Regions from separate parts of the Actinoplanes sp. NPDC048967 genome, predicted to be linked through region 2. Evidence: riboswitches for the same ligand, from Rfam matches in the RefSeq annotation. Region 2 holds a riboswitch; each other region holds the start of a gene.
What was found. Region 2 has a riboswitch for cyclic di-AMP ahead of AB0C12_RS23135 (hypothetical protein). Riboswitches for the same ligand answer to the same signal wherever they lie in the genome.
Positions count from the first base shown of each region.

Region 1 (3,583 bases), on a different contig from region 2:
AGTCGGGCAACTACGTGGCCGGCGCCTTCGACGGCGGCACCCTGGTCGGGGCCGCGGTGGCGTTCTTCGCCGCTCCGGGCGAGCGCGAGCTGCACAGCCACATCGCCGGGGTGTCCGCGACCGCGACCGGGCGCGGCGTCGGCTTCGCGCTCAAGCAGCACCAGCGGGTCTGGGCGCTGCAGCGCGGCATCAGCACGATCAGCTGGACGTTCGACCCGCTGGTGGCCCGCAACGCCTACTTCAACCTGGCCAAGCTGGGCGCGGTCCCGACGGAGTACCTGGCGAACTTCTACGGCCCGATGCACGACCGGATCAACGGCGACGACGAGAGCGACCGGCTGATGGTGCGCTGGGATCTCGCCGCGCCGGCGGTCGTCTCCGCCGGTGCCGGCAGGCCGGTGCGCGCCGTGCGGCCGCCGACCGCCACCGTGGCGCTGCGCCGTTCCGGCGCCGGTGGGCCGGTGCCGGGCTCGTTCCGGGGCCAGACCTTGGTGGTGGCCGTGCCGGAGGACATCGAGAGCCTGCGCCGCCGGGCTCCAGGGGCGGCCAAGGACTGGCGGGTCGCCGTCCGGGAGACGCTGAGCACGCTGCTCGCCGACCGGTTGCGCTTCGCCGGCTTCGACCGCGACGGCTGGTACGTCCTCACCCGCGGCTCCGGGGAGTACGGCCGGTGAGACTTCGGGGCGTGGAGCTGCGCCGGGTGAGCATGCCGCTGGTCACGCCGTTCCGCACCTCGTTCGGCACCGAGACCGGCCGGGACGTGCTGCTGGTGCGGGTGGTCACCGGCGAGGCCGAGGGCTGGGGTGAGTGCGTGGCGATGGCCGACCCCCGCTACTCCTCGGAGTACACCGACGCCGCCGCCGACGTGCTGCGCCGCTACCTCGTGCCGGCATTGGCGGCCGCGCCGCGGCTGGACGCGTACGCGGTGGGGCCGGCCCTGGCGCCGTTCAAGGGTCACCGGATGGCCAAGGCCGCCCTGGAGACCGCGGTGCTGGACGCCGAGCTGCGCGCCCAGGGGCGGCCGCTGGGCCGTGAGCTGGGCGCCGTGCACGACCGGGTCCCGTGCGGCGTGTCGGTGGGCATCATGTCCTCGCTCGGCGAGCTGCTCGACGCCGTCGGTGGTTACCTGGCGGCCGGTTACCTGCGGATCAAGCTGAAGATCGAGCCCGGGTGGGACGTGGCGCCGGTCCGGGCGGTGCGGGAGCGCTTCGGTGACGAGGTGCTGCTGCAGGTCGACGCGAACACGGCGTACACGGTCGCGGACGCCCGGCACCTCGCCCGGCTCGATCCGTTCGGGCTGCTGCTGATCGAGCAGCCGCTGGACGAGGAGGACATCCTCGGCCACGCCGAGCTGGCGAAGTTGATCACCACGCCCATCTGCCTGGACGAGTCCATCACCTCGGCCCGTACCGCCGCCGCGGCGATCAGCATGGGCGCCGCCGCGATCGTCAACGTCAAGCCGGGCCGCGTCGGCGGGTATCTGGAGGCGCGCCGGATCCACGATGTCTGCGTCGCGCACGGCGTACCGGTGTGGTGCGGTGGCATGCTCGAGACGGGCCTGGGCCGGGCCGCGAACGTGGCCCTGGCCGCCCTGCCGGGTTTCACCCTGCCCGGCGACACCTCGGCGTCCGACCGTTACTTCCGCACCGACCTGACCGAGCCGTTCGTGCTGCGTGACGGCCATCTGAGCGTGCCGGCCGGGCCCGGCCTGGGCGTCGAACCGCTGCCGGAGGTGCTGCGGGCGGTGACCACGGCCACGGAGTGGCTGCCCCTGTAGATCGACCGGTTCTGTCCCGATTCGGGCCAAGATCAAAAGTGGGCAAAAGCTGAGAACAACGTCACGTTAGGCCCCCGGAGGTTGGTTCCGTGGCGGGCAACGTGGTTACCGTCGGCCGGTCCGCTGACGCGGGCCCCGCGGTCGGTAACGCCGAGTCCTGCCGCCGACCGGGCTGGGAACTCAACTCAGGCATGGAGCGGGGGACCCACAGGTTCTCCGGCGCGCTCCCCGCGCGCCTCGGGGTGAAGCCGCACCACAGCGGCCGGGCAACCTCAGCCCGAACCCGACAGCTGACCTCGCAGGCGTGGAGGTTCACTCGATGGCACAGATCCACAAGCAGTCTCTGCGCGCCCTCGGCCTGGTCGTGGCCGGTGCCGCGGGCACCGTCGCCCTGCTGGGCCCGGCCTCTCCGGCCGCGGCGCAGTCCGGGGTCAACTGGGACGCGGTCGCGCAGTGCGAGTCCGGTGGCAACTGGAGCATCAACACCGGCAACGGCTACTACGGTGGCCTGCAGTTCAGCCGCAGCACGTGGAAGGCGTACGGCGGCGGCAAGTACGCGAGCACCGCGAACAAGGCGAGCCGCGCGGAGCAGATCCGCATCGCCGAGAAGGTGCTCGACGGCCAGGGCATCGGCGCGTGGCCGGTGTGCGGCAAGAAGGCCGGCTCGACGAAGTCCTACCGGGCGAAGAACACCGGCGGTTCGTCGTCGGCCGGCAAGAAGGCCACGGCGTCGCGCACCACCACGCACAAGAAGTCGGCGGCGACCAAGCGCACCTCGGTCAAGGCCACCGGCCAGCACTACACGGTGAAGTCCGGCGACACGCTGGCCAGGATCGCGGCAGCCCAGCACGTCAAGGGCGGCTGGCACGCGCTGTACCAGCTCAACCGGGCGCAGCTCGGCGGCAACCCCAACCTGATCTTCCCCGGTCAGCGTCTGTCGCTGTGATGAGCCGGCCCGGCTGCCTTACCCCCGTGGGGCAGCCGGGCCCCCACCGGCGCTCAGGGCTTGCGGCCCACCGCGACGAACTCCGACACGACCTCGGTGATGCCGGGGTGCCGCGGGTCCGGCCGCCAGGCCGTGCAGGTCACGACGCCGGGTTCGAGCAGCTCCAGCCCGGCGAAGAAGCCGCGGATCTCCTCGATGGTGCGGGTCCTGATCGGAGCCGCGCCGCTCTCGTTCCACTGCCGCATCGACTCCTCGACGGCCTCGCCGTTGACCTCCGTGGTCGGATGCGAGATCAGCAGGAAGCTGCCGGCGGGCACCGCGGCCATGAACTGCTCGACCACCGACCGGGCCTCGGCGTCGTCCATGACGAAGTTGAGGATGCCGGACAGCACCACCGCGGCCGGCCGGCCGAAGTCCAGTGTGGTGGCGGCGGCCCGGAGGATGGCCTGCGGATCGCGGACGTCGGCCGCGAGGTAGTCGGTGGCCCCCTGGGGGCTGCTGGTCAGCAACGCGCGGGCGTGCGTCAGGACCAGCGGGTCGTTGTCGACGTAGACGACGCGGGCGTCCGGGGCGACGGCCTGGGCCACCTCGTGGGTGTTGTCGGCGGTGGGCAGCCCGGTGCCGACGTCCAGGAACTGGCGGATCCGCCCCTCGCCGGCCAGGAACCGCACGGCCCGGCCGAGGAACTGCCGGTTGGCCCGGGCCGACAGCACGAGCTCGGGCATCAGCCGGACGGCGTAGTCGGCCGCCTCCCGGTCCGCCGCGAAGTTGTCCTTGCCGCCGAGCAGGTAGTTCCAGACCCGCGCCGAGTGCGGCAGGTCTGCGTTGAGCTGCGTGGGATCCGTCATCGGCTCGTCCTT
Region 1 covers NZ_JBEZFL010000001.1:241,657-245,239, reverse strand. Annotated here, with positions in the region: gene AB0C12_RS01200 (GNAT family N-acetyltransferase) at 1-674, shown strand, start outside; gene menC (o-succinylbenzoate synthase) at 671-1,777, shown strand; cyclic di-AMP (ydaO/yuaA leader) riboswitch at 1,949-2,092, shown strand; gene AB0C12_RS01190 (transglycosylase family protein) at 2,097-2,723, shown strand; gene AB0C12_RS01185 (SAM-dependent methyltransferase) at 2,777-3,571, opposite strand.
Region 1: it holds a riboswitch for cyclic di-AMP, as region 2 does, so the genes downstream of both, AB0C12_RS01190 (transglycosylase family protein) here and AB0C12_RS23135 (hypothetical protein) in region 2, are expected to answer to the same signal.

Region 2 (3,583 bases):
GCCTGGCCCTGGCCGGGGCCCGGCTGGGCAGCAAGATCCCGGACGTCCGGAATCTCATCCCGTTCGTCATGCGGATGTGGCTCTACCTGTCGGCCGTGCTCTACCCGGTCACCCGCTTCACCGACCACCTCAGCGGCTGGAAGCTGACCCTGGTGGAGGCGAACCCGATGCTGGTGTTCATCGACCTCATGCGGCACGCGCTGATGGAGGACGTGCCGCTCGCGGCGAGTCCCACGGTGATGTGGCTGGAGGCGCTCGCCTGGACGTTCGTGGTGGGTCTCGGGGGTTACGTCTACTTCTGGCGCGGAGAGAAGGGCTACGGCCGTGGCTGACAACATGACCGGCAGCGACCGGCGCGATCCGACGGTCATCGTCGACGACGCTCACGTGGTCTATCGGATCCAGCAGTCGGCGACCCCGGGCACCGGCAGCCCGCTCGCCAGCTTCAAGCGGCTCGTCACCGGCACCAAGCCGGCGACCATGCGCGAGGTGCACGCCATCAAGGGTGTGAGCTTCGTCGCGTACAAGGGTGAGGCCGTCGGCCTGATCGGCACCAACGGCTCGGGCAAGTCCACGCTGCTGCGGGCGATCGCCGGGCTGCTGCCGGTCGAGCGCGGGGCGATCTACGCGGCCGGCCAGCCGTCCCTGCTCGGCGTCAGCGCCGCCCTGATGAACGACCTGCCGGGTGAGCGCAACGTGGTCCTGGGCTGCCTGGCCATGGGCATGTCGCCGGCCGAGGTCAAGAGCAAGACCAAGGACATCATCGACTTCTCCGGCATCAACGAGCGCGGTGACTTCAGCTCGCTGCCGATGCGGACGTACTCGTCCGGCATGGGAGCCCGGCTGCGGTTCGCCATCGCGGCCGCCAAGCAGCACGACGTGTTGCTCATCGACGAGGCGCTGGCCACCGGCGACGCGAAGTTCCGCCGGCGCAGTGAGCAGCGGGTCCGGGACCTGCGCGCGCAGGCCGGCACCGTCTTCCTGGTGAGCCACAGCGAGCAGTCGATCCGCGACACCTGCGAGCGGGCCATCTGGCTGGAATCGGGCCTGATCCGCGCCGACGGCCCGACCGACGACGTGCTGAAGGAGTACGAGGCCTACGTCAAGCGGTAGGCCCCGCACCCCCGCGGTCAGCGCATCGACATGTGCACGTGGTTGGTGTGGTCGCTCGACGGGTCACCGCCGGCCCCGGAGTAAGACTTCCAGCCGCTGCTGGGCAGCCAGATCCGCCGGTACCAGATGACGTAGAGGATCCCGAGCCGGCTCGCGTTCTTGATGAAGTAGTTCGCCAGCCGGTTGCCGTAGTCCTTGCTGGCCCCGGTCGCGTCGCCGCCGAAGCCGCCCTTGTCGGCGGCCCAGTCGCAGGCCCGGCCCTTCGGGTGCTCACCGCTGTTCTGGTGGCGGAAGCAGGCGATGAAGTGGTTGAAACCGTCCTTCTTCGCCTCCTGCATCGCGTGCAGGGTGCGCGGCGTGATGCAGCCCGAGGTGGTCGGGTCGTTGACGCTGCACGACTCGCTCGGCAGGGAGCCGTCCGAGTTGCGCGGCGCGGGCGCGGCCAGGGCGCTGCTGCCGCCGTCGCTGGAGGTACCGCCGCCGGACGACGAACTCGAGGATCCGCCGCTGGCGGCGTTGGCGACCTTCAACGCGTCCTCGGCCTGCTTCTTGCGCTTGGCCATGACGGTGAGCTGGCGCTGCTGTTCGCGGACAGCGGTGTCGATCGCCGTCTTGGCCTGCGCCTGCTGGTCCCGGCTGTCCTTCAGGTCGCGCACCGCGCGGTCCTGCTTGACGGCGATGGTCTCCAGCGTCTGCGCCCGGTCCAGCATGCTGCCGGTGGAGTCGGCGGTGATCATCGCCGACATCGGCCCGAGCCGCCCGGTGCGGTACGCCCGCTGGACGATCTCGTCCAGCGCCGCCTGCTTGGGGCCGAGCTGGGTGTCGAGCTCCTTGAGCTTGGCGGTCAGCTCCCGCTGGCGCTTCTTGGAGCGGTCCAGCGCCTCCTGGGCCTCGACGAAGCCCTTGGACGCCGCCTCGAGCTGCTTGATGAGGGACTTCGAGCCGCCCTCGCCGTCGTCTCCCGAGTCGCCCGGCGCGGCCAAGGGGCGGGGTGCGGCGGAGGCGGAGGTCGGGGCGGCGAGCGCCAGCCCCGAGGTGGCGACGAGGACCGCGAGCACGGTCGCTAATCGCCGGCGGACAGGGTTGAGCCTCACGAACATTCCTTCCGTCGGCCGCCGACCGAGTTAGCTGACGGGTTCGGGACGGAAGCGATCCCTACCGATCGCGCGGGGGTGCGCGGATCGGATTCACCCCATTACTCGAGTGGTTCCCCGGCTCGCCGTGCGGCGATTAGGCGGCGGTCTGCGCTGAGACCGTGACGAACACTACCCATCAATGCTAAGAATCGACAGTCGTCACACCGTACGCAATCGATCGTGCACTGATGGTGAGCAATCGACGGAAAGAATGCAACGACTCACATTAATGTGCCGTTACGGGCTATGACCTGCGTCATTCCATCGAGCGGTGACGGAAAGTCGTTGTCCGGTAACCGTTTTGCCGTCCGCGGCAGCACTGCCGGTTCGGCCGTTGTCAGGTAAGCTGGCCGCCGGTCACTGCCAGAAGGCGCTGCCCCCAAGGCGCCGGCAGCCCACCATCTAATCGTCGCAAGATGAGCCGGGGAACCACAGAACTACCGGGGTGAATCCACGAGTCAGTGGTAGGGATTGCTTCCGTCCCGAACCCGTCAGCTAACCCGGCCGGTGGTCACGCGGAAGGATTCTGAATGACGGCAAGACCCCGCCGGTGGCTGATCCTCGCCCTGGCACCGCTCGCCGCGGTCACGATGATGCTCGCGCCCGCATCCCCGGCGAACGCCGATCCGGACGACACCAAGTCGGCCACCGCCGACGACGGCGACGACAACCCGCTGCTGAACGACGTGCTGGACTCCACGGGCCGGCGCTATCTGACGGCGAAGGCGGCGGTCGCCAAGTCGACCAAGACCCAGCTCGGCCTCGCCCTCAAGGTCAAGAACGCCGAGGCGAAGCGCGACCTGCTGCTGCCCGAGGTCGGCGCGGTCGCCGCTCAGCAGTACCGCACCGGCGGCATCTCGACCATGGGCTTCCTGCTCAACACCACCAGCCCGGACGGCTTCCTCAAGAAGGCGGTCTCCCTCGAGGAGATCAACGCCCTCAACGACGGCAAGCTGCGCGAGCTGGACCAGGCCATCGACGAGGTGACCGCCAGCAAGACGCGCCTGGACCAGGAGGTCAAGGCGCAGAAGCAGAACCTCGCGCTGATGGAGAAGCAGAAGGAGTCGGCCGAGAAGGCGCTGGCCCAGGTCGGCGGCAAGTCGGTCACCGGCGGCTTCGTGGACGTCAAGTCCAAGATCGCCGCACCCGCACCGCGCAACTCCGACGGCGAGTTCGGACCGGAGTCCTGCAACGTCGACGACCCGACCACCGGTGGCTGCATCACGGCGCGCACCTTCCACATGTACAAGGAAGTGAAGAAGGCCAAGTTCAACCGGTTCGTCGGTTGTCACCGCAACGGCGGCCCGTTCGAGCATCCCAAGGGCCGCGCCTGC
Region 2 covers NZ_JBEZFL010000005.1:294,932-298,514, reverse strand. Annotated here, with positions in the region: gene AB0C12_RS23145 (ABC transporter permease) at 1-332, shown strand, start outside; gene AB0C12_RS23140 (ABC transporter ATP-binding protein) at 337-1,113, shown strand; gene AB0C12_RS23135 (hypothetical protein) at 1,131-2,213, opposite strand; cyclic di-AMP (ydaO/yuaA leader) riboswitch at 2,211-2,360, opposite strand; cyclic di-AMP (ydaO/yuaA leader) riboswitch at 2,639-2,776, shown strand; gene AB0C12_RS23130 (hypothetical protein) at 2,780-3,583, shown strand, end outside.

Region 3 (3,583 bases), on a different contig from region 2:
CGCGGTCCGTCGTCAACGCCGAGAGCCGCAGGCGCCGCGCCTGACTCTGGCGCATCCTCGAGTGTGTCGTCGTCACGGTGGTCGCGCTTTCCACGGCCGTCGCCGGCGGATCCGGGGCGGTCCTCGCGGTGGCCGGCCGCACTGCGACCTGCGAGGTCGAGTCCGTTGAGCGGCTGCGCTGCCCGGACGGGACCACCCTGACCGCCGACCACCAGGAGGCGGGCGACACGGCGGTGGTGGTCTACCACCCGCGGGGCTGGGTCAACGCCCAGACGGAGACGACGTACCGCTCGGCGGATTACGGGTCATGTCGCTCGGAGGGGACCTCGGCGGCTTCTGACGAAGTCGATGTATTCCTCGCCGGCCACCGCATCCGGGCAGCCTAGCGCGGACGGCGACGAGTCACCGACCTGCTCAACCGGAGGACGGCGCTGCGGAGCGGTCCCAAGGAAAAAGCCGCCACGAAAAGTGGCGGCTTTTCCGTCGTGCTCGGTGCCGGCGTCAGCCGGTCGGGCGGCGGATGCCGGTGATGGCCCCGCTGCGATCGATCGACGCCATGCGGACGTGGTCACCCGTGTGCGGTGCGTGCACCATCGTGTTGCCGCCGACATAGATGCCGACATGATGGACCGGACTGCCGTAGAAGATCAGGTCGCCCGGCTGCAGCTGACTGCGGCTGACCGCCCGGCCCGCTCCGATCTGGTCACCGGTGAAGTGCTCCAGGTGCACCCCGACCACCGCCCAGGCCACCTTGGTCAGGCCGGAGCAGTCGTAGCCGCCCGGCCCTTCCGCACCGAAGACGTACGGCTTGCCGATGAGGTCGCACGCCTTCTGCGCCGCCCGGCCGCCCTTGTCGTCGGTGTAGTCGACCGGGCACGGGCCGGTCTTGAACGCACCGTCGGAGCCGCCGCTCGCGCCGTACGCCCTGATCCGCAATTTCTGCAGCTCGTCGACCTTCTTCTGGATGTCCTTCTTCTGCTGGGCCAGCGCCTTGTCGCGCGCCGCCACGGCTTTGGTCAGGGTGTCCAGGTCGCGCTTGTCGCCCGCGAGCTGGTCGCGGAGCTTCGCGGCGCCCGAGACCGACTCACGCTGGTGCCGGCTGATCTGGTCGAGGAACGTGAGTTTCTCGGTCAGAGAGGTCGGCGAGCCACTGACGACCATGGCCTTCATGGCGCTGGGCGAGCCCTGCATGTAGGCCTTTCCCGCCATGTTGCCCACCTGCGACATGGCCAGGTCGACCTCCAGCTCCAGCGGTGCGAGCCGTTTGTCGATCTTCCGGAGCTGGGCCTGGTTCTTGAGCAGCTGGTTGTGCACGTTGTTGTACTGCTCGATGACCGGTTCCAGCTTGTTCCACTGCTCGTCGATCTGCTTTTCGATGCTCGACGGGGACGGTGTCGCATTCGCCACCCCGGGAGTGAGAAGAATCCCGACCGCGACGACGGCGCAGGCGATGCTGCGCAGAATTGCGGCGCTGCGCGCCTCAATCCGTTTCACGTAGGTGCAGTGTCCTTTCTTCCCTCGGCCGCCGACCGGGTTAGCTGACGGGTGCGGGCGGGAAGCGCGCCCGGCCACCGTGCTGCTGGTGGCTTGACCCCAGAATTCTTGGGTCCCCGGTTCGTCTCGCGACGATTAGGCGGTGGCCCGTCAGTTCGCCCGGATTGGGACGAGGGGGGACTGCCGAGCCGGGCACTACCGTACTCCCGATCAACGGCGAATTGAACCCGGCGGTATCAGGACACACTGCGCCGAACATTGGTCGACGCAGCGTGAGTGAATGGCCGTCACAGGGGCCAGGCCGAGAGCGCCCGGTCCAGCCAGGGCAACACCAGAATCACTGTGGGTAATACCAGCAGGCCGACCGCGCCGGTGGCCGCGGCCAGGCTCAAGGTCACGGTGACCGGGCGCGGATCACTCACATTCAGCCGGTCGAGCCGGCGCCGGCGCTCTGCCGCCGCGCTGCCGAGCTCCGCCGGCGCGTCCGGGCTGACCGCGTCGCTGAGCAGCGCCAGGGCCGTGCGCAGCGGCGCCGCGCCGCAGCGCCGCCGGGCGGCGTCGTCGGCGACCATCTCGAGCAGCAGGTGTACGGCGTCGAGCGGCGCCCGGCTGCGCAACGGCCGCGGCACCGCCCGGTAGAACGCGGTGAACGACTCCATGACCACGTCGTGCCGGTGCCGCAGATGGGTCTGCTCGTGCGCGATCACCGCGGCCACCTGCTCGGCGTCGAGCACCCGCAGCGCGCCGTCACTGAGCACCACCCGCGGCGAGCGCCCCGGCAGGCAGTACGCGAAAGGCAGCGGCCCGTCCAGCACCCGCAGCCCGGCGGGCACCTCAGCCGGCAGCTCGCCGTGGCGCTCGGCACTGTCCAACAGGTCGACCAGCAGCCGGTGCCGGGACCGGCGGGCCCGCGACCGGATGCTCACCCGGACGAGCGACACCAGCAGCCGCACGATGATCACCGCGGCGATCACCAGCGCGAAGATCAGCGCGGCCGCACCCACCGGCCGGTCCGAACCCAGCTCACTGACCAACTCCTGAGGTCCGGCCAGCACCACGCCCAGCGCGCAGAGCACCCCGGTGAGGGTGATGCTCTGCCAGAGCGCGACGGCGGCGGCGGGCGCGCGGTCAGGCCAGCGCGCGCCGGCCAGGATGCCCGGCACGACCAGCGACAGGGTCAGCCCCAGAGCGCCGAGCAGCAAGGCGGTCACGGCCGAGCGCCCGGGTCCTTCCGTGCCGCCTCGATGGCGGCGGTCAGGGCCGACGGGTCGATCCGGCCGACGAAGTGCGCCAGGGCCGCGTCGCGGACGCCGTCGGGAGCCGCGCTGAGGGCGTCGAGCATCAGGGCGGCGGTCATCTCCTCGCGCGACTGCGCGGGGGCGTAGCGGTACGCCCGGTCGGCGCGCTGCTGGGTGACGACACCCTTCTTGGCCAGCCGGTCCAGCACGGTCATCACGGTCGTGTACGCCAGCTCGCGGTCGCGGCTCAGCCGTTCGTGCACCTGGCGCACGGTCAGCGGCTCGCCGGCGTTCCACAACTGCGTCATGACCTCACGTTCGAGGTCTCCCAAAGCCATGTGAACCACTCTACTGCACAGCGTCGTACTACGAGGCGTAGTATCTACTACGGAACGTCGTAGAGGGGGCCATCCATGGACGTGCTCGAGCTGACCCGGCTGCAGTTCGCGGTCGTGACGATCTACCACTACTTCTTCGTGCCGCTGTCGATCAGCCTGGCCGGAACCGCCGCCGGCCTGCAGCTCGCCTGGCTGCGCACCGGCCAGGAGCGCTACCGGCAGCTCACCAAGCTGGTCGGCAAGCTGCTCATCGTCACCTTCGCGGTCGGCGTGGTCACCGGGCTGGTGCAGGAGTTCCAGTTCGGGATGGGCTGGAGCAACTTCGCCCGCTTCTACGGCGACGTGTTCGGCCCGACGCTCGCGATCGAGGGCATGCTCGCCTTCTTCCTGGAGGCGACGTTCCTCGCGCTCTGGTACTTCGGCTGGGACCGGCTGCCGCGCAAGCTGCACGCCGCCACCATCGTCATCGTCGCGGCCGGCACCGTGATGTCCGCGTTCATCATCCTGGCCGCC
Region 3 covers NZ_JBEZFL010000001.1:543,532-547,114, forward strand. Annotated here, with positions in the region: gene AB0C12_RS02620 (hypothetical protein) at 78-386, shown strand; gene AB0C12_RS02625 (NlpC/P60 family protein) at 502-1,494, opposite strand; cyclic di-AMP (ydaO/yuaA leader) riboswitch at 1,509-1,646, opposite strand; gene AB0C12_RS02630 (M56 family metallopeptidase) at 1,782-2,705, opposite strand; gene AB0C12_RS02635 (BlaI/MecI/CopY family transcriptional regulator) at 2,702-3,070, opposite strand; gene AB0C12_RS02640 (cytochrome ubiquinol oxidase subunit I) at 3,146-3,583, shown strand, end outside.
Region 3: it holds a riboswitch for cyclic di-AMP, as region 2 does, so the genes downstream of both, AB0C12_RS02625 (NlpC/P60 family protein) here and AB0C12_RS23135 (hypothetical protein) in region 2, are expected to answer to the same signal.

Region 4 (3,583 bases), on a different contig from region 2:
CGGACACACGCCTGGCACCGGGGAAGAGGCGCCAGGAGCGGGAGCGGCTGGAGATCTCGCAGTACGGCGGCAGCGACGTCCGGGCCGTTTCTCTGGCCCACAGGTGCCACGCCTCACAATCCGCCGGGCAGCACCCCCTCCTCGATGTCGGCGAAGTCGTCCTCGCTCGCCGAGAGGTACTGCTCCCAGGACTGCTTGTCCCAGATCTCCACCCGTGTGCTCGCGCCGATCACCACGAGTTCGCGGTTCAGCGCCGCATACTCCCGAAGATGCGCCGGGATGGTGACCCGGCCCTGCTTGTCGGGGATCTCGTCGTGCGCACTGGCGAAGAACACCCGGCTGTAGGCCCGGGCGGCCTTGTGGGTGACCGGCTGTTCGCGCAGCTGGTCGGCGATCCGCTGGAACTCCGGCATCGGGAAGACGTACAGGCAACGCTCCTGCCCCTTGGTGATCACGACACCTCCCGCCAACTCGTCGCGGAACTTCGCCGGAAGGATCAGTCGGCCCTTGTCGTCCAGGCGCGGGGTGTGCGTGCCGAGGAACATCGGCCCAACCCCCCTGCCCCGGGCGCCGCCGCAGAGCCAGCTCTGTGCGGATCACCTGTCGTCTGGGCCGGCAAATTCCCTCGGATTCAGCTCCTCCTCAGGCCCTGCCACTGCGCTCCACTCTACTCCACTTCCCTCCACTCGCAACCAGAATGACGGCTTCCGCGAACCCGATTCGCGGATGTATCCGCACGTCAGAGCCGGTGGGGTGGAAGTGGAGGGCCGGGCGGGCCGCACCATGGTCCACTTTCCGACATGCCGCCCACCCGGGCACGAAAGTCCCCCGATTTCGGGCGTTGGGGAAGGCGCGGTTGCCCTTCGGCACCCCATCGGGGAGGAAAGTGGAGGAGAAAGTGGAGCGGACATGACAGTGGGGCGCGACCCCGTACCGGGTCGCGCCCCACTGAACTGTCGTACTGCTCTTACTGGTGCTGTCGGTGACCGTACCGCTGAGCGGAACTCAGACGAGGCGGCGCACGACGTAGTTCTTGCCGTAGACCTTCTGCTTCTTGACCTTGTCACCCGTGTGCGGTGCGGCCCACATGTAGCCGCCGCCGGCGTAGATGCCGACGTGGGTGCCGTAGGAGCCGGAGCGGAAGACCAGCAGGTCGCCGGCCTTCTTGCTGCCCTTGCCGACGGCCTTGCCGTACCGCTGCTGCGAGTTGGCCTTGTGCGGCAGCTTCTTGCCGGCGGCCTTCTTGTAGACGTACATGGTGTAGCCGGAGCAGTCGAACCGGTTCGGACCGGAAGCACCGAACTTGTACGGCGCACCCTTGTGCTTGGCCGCCTCGGCCAGCACCTTGGCCGCCTTGTTCTGGGTCTTCACGGTGATCTTGGTCTGGCTGCTGCGCGTCGAGGTGTAGCCCTTACCGCCGGAGAAGACGGTGCGGTAGTACAGCGACGAGCCGGGCTTGGTCAGGATCGAGACCGCGCCCTTGGAGTCGGTCGACCGGGTGACCCAGGTCTTCCACGACTTGCCGCCCCGGATCTGCAGCTTGACCTTGACGCTCTTGACGCCCTTGCCGGTCTTCGGGTTGATGAGCTTCGCGGTCACCCGGACCGTCTGACCCTTCTTCACCGACCTCCTGTTGTAGGAGTTCGTGAGCTTGGGCTTGACGGCTGCCGACGCGGCCGCAGTGACGGGCGCCGGAGCGGCGGAGGCCGCCGGGGTGCCGATCAGCTGGCTGGCCGCGAGGCTGAGACCCAGGGACAGAGCGATGGGACCGGTGCCAACGGTACGACGGCGCCGGTGCGAGGTGCTTTCGTGCACGGTAGAGAGATCCCTCCGGCACGCCTGCGAGGTTAGCTGTCGGGTTCGGGCGGGAAGGTTGCCCGGCCACCGATGGTGGCTTCACCCCAAGGTCCTCCGTGGTACGCCGCGACTGGCGCGTACCCCGTGGGACCGAATCTGGGTCCCCCGTCCCTGCCCCCGTATGCCTGTGTTGTCGTTCGCGTACGTGTGGTCGCGCCGCTCGGACCGGGGCAGGGCTCGGCGTGGTCCGTTGCGGTGCGAGCGGCGAGCGGGCGCTCACCGGCTCGTCCTTGCTACCCGATTTCCGGGTGACGTGCAGGACTCCCCTTGGCTACGGAGAGTATTTGGCACGCGAACCCCTGTCCGGTTTGTAACCACGCCGTGACAAATGCCAGTGCACCAGGTGATTGGCTGATCACTTTACGTCGAAGGTTACGGGTGAAACACAACACACAAAAAGCCCGACGGGGCCGATCATGGGCCGGATCCAGGTCGGGAGAATGTGACCGTAAACGCCCCCACCGGCGCAAACTCGGCGACAGGCGGCGTAGTGGAGATCATCCGTTCGGCCGAGGGGGCCACCCAGCGGTGGATGTCCACAGGACGCACCCAGGGCCACTCGACGTAGTGTCCGTTTCCGGTACCCTCGTCGCCGTGACGGACGGGAAGATGCCCCTACGGGCCAAGGTCGCGACCTCCGTGTCGCGAACCGCTGCGGCGCTCTCACGGGCGGCCGGCCGCGGCGACGGCTCGGTGATCGGCGGGTGGATCGGTCTCAAGATCGATCCCGACCTGCTGAAGAACCTCGCCGCCGGCCGCGCGATCGCGCTGGTCTCGGGCACCAACGGCAAGACGACCACGACCCGGTTCACCGCGGCCGCCCTCGGCGTGCTGGGCCCGGTCGCCACCAACTCCTTCGGCGCCAACATGCCCACCGGGCACACCTCGGCCCTGGCCAAGGCCGGTGCCACCCCGTTCGCGGTGCTCGAGGTCGACGAGCACTACCTGGCCCGGGTCATCGACGAGACCACCCCGCGGGTGGTCGCGCTGCTCAACCTCTCGCGCGACCAGCTCGACCGGGCCAAGGAAGTCGCCATGATGGCCCAGATGTGGCGGACCGCCCTGGCCGCCCACCCCGACGTGCACGTGGTCGCCAACGCCGACGACCCGATGGTGGTCTGGGCGGCGGTCAACACCGCGCACGTCGTCTGGTTCAGCGCCGGCCAGCGCTGGCACGACGACTCGTTCGTCTGCCCGGAGTGCGGCTCCCCGATCGAACGGGCGAACGGCGACTGGCGCTGCACCGGGTGCCCGCTGCGCCGCCCGCAGGCCCAGTGGACCGTCGAGGACGACGGCGTCATCGACCCCCGCGGCGACTGGCACCTGGTCAAGCTCCAGCTGCCCGGGCACGTCAACCTGGGCAACGCCGCCACCGCGCTGGCCGTGGCCGCCGAGTTCGGCGTCCGCCCGATAGAGGCCGTCCCCCGGCTGGCCGGCGTCGCCTCGGTGGCGGGCCGCTACGCCCAGGTGGAACGCGACGGCCGCAACATCCGGCTGCTGCTGGCCAAGAACCCGGCCAGCTGGCTCGAGGCGTTCGACATGGCCGAGGTGGCCCCCACCCTGCTGTCGATCAACGCCCGCGACCCCGACGGCTTCGACACGTCCTGGCTCTACGACGTCGACTTCTCCCCGCTGCGCGGCCGGCAGGTGCTGATCACCGGCGACCGGGCCTACGACCTGGCGGTCCGGCTGGAAGTGAACGATGTCGCCTTCCGGCACGTGCATA
Region 4 covers NZ_JBEZFL010000003.1:507,285-510,867, forward strand. Annotated here, with positions in the region: gene mraZ (division/cell wall cluster transcriptional repressor MraZ) at 114-545, opposite strand; gene AB0C12_RS14915 (C40 family peptidase) at 1,006-1,815, opposite strand; cyclic di-AMP (ydaO/yuaA leader) riboswitch at 1,822-2,003, opposite strand; gene AB0C12_RS14920 (MurT ligase domain-containing protein) at 2,467-3,583, shown strand, end outside.
Region 4: it holds a riboswitch for cyclic di-AMP, as region 2 does, so the genes downstream of both, AB0C12_RS14915 (C40 family peptidase) here and AB0C12_RS23135 (hypothetical protein) in region 2, are expected to answer to the same signal.